Regions from separate parts of the Bacillus sp. 1A genome, predicted to be linked through region 1. Evidence: riboswitches for the same ligand, from Rfam matches in the RefSeq annotation. Region 1 holds a riboswitch; the other holds the start of a gene.
What was found. A riboswitch is a leader RNA that binds a small molecule or an ion and turns the genes downstream of it on or off. The one in region 1 is predicted to bind thiamine pyrophosphate.

Region 1 (3,179 bases):
GTTAAATCGTAAAGACCAGGAGAGAATGACTTCTTCTGTTTTTTATCAATTTCCACAACGGTAGCATTATGCTTATCTAAACCTTTTACAATACCATCAATTTTTTCTTTATTAAAACTGCGGCTATTGCCGTTTGCATCTTGCCAAGTTAGTTTTAACTGACTCGTCGTTTGAGCCTCGATGCCGTAGTAAGTTTGAGCTTTGAAGTTCTTTATTTCGTCTTCACGATTAGCGATCATAGCGACAGTAGGTGTTTGCACACGGCCGCAATTCAGCTGGGCATTAAAGCGAGTCGTTAAAGCACGAGTCGCGTTAAGACCGATATACCAGTCAGCTTCTGAACGTGCAACTGCTGAAGCGTATAAATTGTCATATGCTTTACCTGGTTTTAAATTAGCGAATCCATCTTTAATTGCTTTATCAGTAACAGATGAAATCCATAAACGCTTAATAGGCTTCTGTATTTTAACTTTATCGATAATCCAACGTGCGACTAATTCGCCTTCACGTCCAGCATCTGTCGCTACAATAATTTCATTTACATCTTTTCTAAGCAGCTGACTTTTTACAGCATTAAATTGTTTCCCTGTTTGTTTAATAACAGTTAATTTCAAACGCTCAGGTAGCATCGGTAAATCTTCTAAATTCCACTTTTTATATTTCACATCATAGCTTTCCGGATCTGCTAATGTAACGAGATGACCTAAAGCCCAAGTTACAATATATTTACTACCTTCAAGGTAGCCATTTCCTTTTTTATCACACTTAAGTACACGCGCAATATCTCGTGCAACGGAAGGCTTTTCAGCGATTACAACGCTTTTTACCATATTTAAAACATCCTTTCAAATTTCCATACGTTAACTATAGCATACATCTTCTTGAGATTCAGTTTCGCTCCAGATTTGAACGTTTTTTAGTGGGATAACATCTGTTTGAGGGTGAATGATGGCGACAGAACATAATATGCGCCATGATGAGACTATGAGAAATAGATACTTATTTATCCCGCATTAACGGGCAGTAAGACCCCTACCTCAAAATTCAGCGGAAGCCAAGAAGTTAGGTAGGGGATCAACTGCCCATAAAAGCCCGATTGGTTCAACTAATAATCAGTGGGGGATGAACAAAGCCCCCACTGATTAAAGTTTCACTTTATTATGCGTATTGTTTTATCAGTTGCTTCTATATGAAATAGAAAAGTAAAGAACTTGTTATTTTACTAGAATAAGAGTAGACTTTGAAGTAGATGAATAATAAACACATGGGAGTTTGTGGATGCAAACTGAGAGTATGACTAATCCGTCATTGACCATTTGAACCTGTTGGATAATGCCAGCGTAGGGAGAGTGTAAAAGCACATGTTCAGGCACTTTGCGTACGCGCAAAGTGCCTTTTTGTGTATCTCCCATCACTATAGTTAGGAGATGAAAAGGATGAATATGAAAGAAATTAGTAAAGTAGTGGATTTGGTGAGAGAGTCTAATCCACTCGTGCATAATATTACAAATGTTGTTGTAACAAACTTTACAGCTAACGGTTTGTTAGCGTTAGGAGCATCGCCTGTAATGGCGTATGCAAAAGAAGAAGTAGCAGAAATGGCTAGCATTGCGGGTGCTCTTGTTTTAAATATGGGTACACTTCGTCCTGAAGAGGTAGAAGCGATGTTACTTGCTGGTAAATCAGCAAATGTGAATAATGTACCAGTACTATTTGATCCAGTTGGTGCAGGAGCAACATCGTATCGAACAGAAGTTGCGAGACATATTCCGGCTGAAATTGATTTAGCGATTATCCGCGGAAATGCAGCTGAAATAGCGAACGTTATTAATGAGAGATGGGAAATTAAAGGGGTAGACGCCGGTGTTGGAAATGGCAATGTCGTAAGTATTGCAAGGCAGGCAGCGGATGAATTAAATACAGTAGCGGTGATTACTGGAAAAGAAGATGTTGTTACAGATGGAGAACGAACGATCCTTATTCGAAATGGTCACCCTATTTTAACGAAAGTTACGGGAACTGGTTGTTTACTAACTTCTGTAATAGGAGCATTTGTAGCAGTAGAAAAGGATTATGTAAAGGCAGCAGTAGCGGCATTAACGTTTTATGGTGTAGCTGCGGAACTGGCAGCTGCTAAGACAGTGGAAAAGGGACCTGGTAGTTTCCAAATTGAATTTTTAAATCAGTTAGCGAATACCACTTCGGGTGATATTGAGAAGTATGGGAAGATTGAGCTTATATAGTAAGGAGGTGAACTAGATGCCCTGTATTACAAAGGCTGAAATGTCTAGATTATTATCAGTATATTTTATTATGGGAAGTAACAATTGTGCGAAGGGGCCACTACAAGTATTGAGAGATGCACTTGAAGGTGGTATAACAATTTTTCAATTTCGTGAAAAGGGGGAAGGGGCTTTAACGGGAGAGAAACGTATTTGTTTCGCGAAAGAACTACAAGCAGTCTGTAAAGAGTACGGTGTACCATTCATCGTAAATGATGATGTGGAACTAGCTATGGAGTTAGATGCAGATGGCGTGCATGTTGGCCAAGATGATGAAGGAATTACTTCTGTTCGTGAAAAAATGGGTGATAAAATTGTTGGTGTATCTACACATACAATTGAAGAAGCACGCTGGGCAATTGAAAACGGAGCTGATTATTTAGGTGTTGGCCCTATTTTCCCAACGAGTACAAAAAAAGATACGAAAGCAGTTCAAGGAACGAAAGGTTTAGCTTATTTTAGAGAGCAAGGAATTACAATACCGATCGTCGGGATTGGTGGCATTACAATTGAAAATACAGCGTCAGTTATAGAAGCAGGTGCGGACGGCGTTTCTATTATTTCCACGATTAGTTTAGCTGAATCTCCGTATGAAAGTACGAAGAAGCTAGTTGAGGAAGTAAATAGGGGTTTGTAGGAAAACGGAACTTCACAAAAATAGTAAAAAACATAATGGACGGTTAAAAATATTTAAACAAACGTTTGATTAAAAAAGCACAAACCCTTTAAAAATGTAGGTTTGTGCTTTTTCTTTAAAACATAATTGATATTAAAAGCATTCCAATTCCGATAGAAGTGAATGTTGCGATTAGGCCTGGAATCATAAAGCTATGATTTAAAACATATTTCCCAATACCTGTTGTACCAGTGCGATCGAAGTTAATGGCAGCAACGATT
Region 2 (3,179 bases), 330 kb from region 1:
AACTAAATATGGCAGTGGGTTTACTGCATTTGTTTTTTCAAAATTCCATTCTCCATTGTGTAATTCAAAATGAAGATGTTGCCCGTATGAATGACCTGTGTTTCCCATATGACCTACTAATTGTCCAGCTTGTACTTGATCACCAGCTTGTACAGTGCGATCTTTCATGTGTGCATAGACTGTCGTATATAATTTCCCGTTTATTTGATGGGCGATGAACACAACATTGCCATAGCTAGCTGAATAATATGATTTCACAACTTTACCTGCAGCTGCCGCCTGGATCGAGACATTACCTTGAGCTGCAATATCTATACCATAATGCATTTGTTCCCAACGCATATCAAAGGTTGAGCTAATTCTTCCTTGAGTAGGGAATTTGAAAACTGCTGGAATGGAAGTAGGTTGAGCCGTTTGAGCTTGTGATTGCATTTGATTTTGCACCACATAATGTTTTGCCACGTATCCGTATCCTGTGCCAAAACGAATTTTATACCAAGTTCCTACAGTTTCCACTACTTGTATTTGTGTACCATTTTGTAATGAACCAAGTAGTGCACCACTTGTACTAGCGTTGCCACGTACATTAAGTTTAGGTGTTGCAACTGTGTATTTCGTATTAGTTTGAACTGTGATGCCTTTTACTAAAGGTTGTGAACCATTAGATACGAATGCTTTTTGTACGTAACCTGTTTTGCCATTATGTAAAATTTTATACCACTCGCCTTGTTCTTCTTGAATGGTAACGAATTTTCCATTTGGTAATACATCTAAAATTGAAGATTCTAAATTAGGTTCAGAACGAACGTTTAATGCATTGGCATTAACGATGTATTGATTATTAGATTGAAGTTTGTTTTTTAGTAGAATAGCATCTTTTTGTACGTAACCTACTTTATTATTAACGGATACTTTATACCAGCCATTAGTTGTTTCAAGTATGTTCACTTTCGTATTAAAGCGAATTGTATCAATTGAAGAGCTATTTGCGTTATCTTTTGTATGTAAGGCTACTTGATCGACTTTGACATATCCAGTTTTCACATTAGATAATTGTTCAGCGTTGGCTGTTTGTACATTTGTTTCTCCCATAGAAGGAAGTAAAGAGGCAATTGCGACAGTAGTTGCTGTTAAAGCAGTAGCTTTCATATTCATATAATAGAGACCTCCTCTAGTTGTATAGTTGTAATTTTATTATAGTATAAAGATATAATATAGTGGGTGTATTCACATAAATGTAATATGAAATCAATATAAAAATAAATTTTTTGAGGATAATGATTCCTTTTTATCCAATTAATTAGGATAATAATTTCTAACATAGAATATAAGTATTATATAGTTTTGTTATTTTGTTGACAATTGAGAAAATTAAAATAGTTGATGATGTCTTATTACGGTGTTATACTGACAGTGTTAATTTCATAGTTTGCTAGGAGAGCTGGTGTTGCCAGCTGAGAGTAGGCCGTAAGCCTTTGATCCTTTTCATTACCTGATCTAGATTATGCTAGCGTAGGGAAGCAATACGGACACTAATAATGAATCCCCGTTTCTTTGCGTATAGAAACGGGGCTTTTTTGTTTGAAAATTTCATATTGAAACCACTAGGGGTGCTTGTTGTGCTGAGAGAGGAATAATCCTTAACCCTTACAGACCTGATCTAGGTAATACTAGCGAAGGGAAGTGGAGCAACGAATAAATTATAATTTTATTTGCTGTAACCACTTCTTATTTAGAAGTGGTTTTTTATTTAGATATATAAATTGAAAGGGGATAGAGAAATGAAATTTTGCGATAGATTATTAGAAACTGTACAACCAGTTTGGGAGATGAGTCATAATCACCCGTTTGTAGTAGGTATGGGAGATGGCACATTAGAAAAAGATAAGTTTCAGTATTATATTATTCAAGATTATTTATATTTGTTAGATTATGCAAAGCTATATGCGATTGGTGTTGTAAAAGCAACGAATCCACAAGTAATGGGGAAATTTGCTGAACAAATTGATGGCATATTAAATGGAGAAATGACAATCCATAAACAATATGCAAAAAGACTTGGTATTTCTATAGAGGAGATAGAATCTGCAAAACCATCTGCTAAAAATTTAGCCTATACAAATTACATGATGTCTGTATCTCAAAATGGCACACTTGCGGAATTAATAGCGGCACTTCTTCCATGTATGTGGAGCTACTGGGAAATTGGAAAGCGTTTAAACGATATTCCTGGAGCAAGAGATCATGAGTTCTTTGGTGAGTGGATTCAAGGATATAGTTCGGAAGAATACGGTAGCCTTTGTATTTGGTTAATCGATTTATTAAATGAAATGGCAGTTGGAAAGTCTGACAAAGAGCTAGATCGATTAGAGGAGATATTCCTATATTCCAGTCGATTTGAATATTTATTCTGGGATATGTCCTATCGTAAGGAGATGTGGGGATTTGAGGAGCAAGAACATACTACAGTTTCATAATGTTTCTTTTCATTATGATGAGAAACCAATCATCAATGAATTAAATGCTTCTATACAAGATAAAGAGTTTGTAAGTATTATTGGACCGAGTGGATGCGGCAAAAGCACTCTATTTCGCCTTATTACAGGTTTAGAAGAAGCAAGTACGGGACAGATAGAGCTGACAGAAATAAAGAGCCATCCTGTAGGGTATATGCCCCAAAAAGATATGCTCCTGCCATGGAGAACGATTATTGAGAATGCTGCCCTACCGCTAGAGTGCCAAGGTGTACAGAAGAAAGAAGCACAAATAAAGGCAAAGGAACTGTTACATAAATTTGGCTTACAAGGGTATGAGACAAAATATCCGAAAGATTTATCTGGTGGTATGAGACAACGCGTATCTTTTATTCGAACTTTATTAACAGGCGGGGAGATATTGTTGTTAGATGAACCGTTTAGCGCGTTGGACGCTTTAACGAAGGCATCTTTGCAAGAATGGCTGTTTGAACAATGGAAAGAGTGGGAAAAAACAATTTTATTTATCACTCATGATGTGGAAGAAGCGTTGTTTCTTTCTAATCGAATTTTAGTAGTAGAGCAGCAACCGATAACTACTTTAACCGAGAGGGTTGTACCACTTGATCGTAATCGAGCAAGAAAAGATTTATATAAGCCTGAAGTGTTAGCGCTTAAAGATGAGCTTCTTAGTATGTTACAAAG

Region 2: another riboswitch for thiamine pyrophosphate. It lies ahead of tenA (thiaminase II); the one in region 1 lies ahead of thiM (hydroxyethylthiazole kinase).

What each region holds. Positions count from the first base shown of each region.
Region 1 covers NZ_JBQYLZ010000001.1:6,158,578-6,161,756, reverse strand. Annotated here, with positions in the region: gene topB (DNA topoisomerase III) at 1-830, opposite strand, end outside; TPP riboswitch at 1,255-1,364, shown strand; gene thiM (hydroxyethylthiazole kinase) at 1,428-2,243, shown strand; gene thiE (thiamine phosphate synthase) at 2,260-2,919, shown strand; gene ACUN0F_RS31525 (anaerobic C4-dicarboxylate transporter family protein) at 3,035-3,179, opposite strand, start outside.
Region 2 covers NZ_JBQYLZ010000001.1:5,826,543-5,829,721, reverse strand. Annotated here, with positions in the region: gene ACUN0F_RS29875 (SH3 domain-containing protein) at 1-1,155, opposite strand, end outside; TPP riboswitch at 1,425-1,536, shown strand; TPP riboswitch at 1,597-1,699, shown strand; gene tenA (thiaminase II) at 1,782-2,477, shown strand; gene ACUN0F_RS29865 (ABC transporter ATP-binding protein) at 2,446-3,179, shown strand, end outside.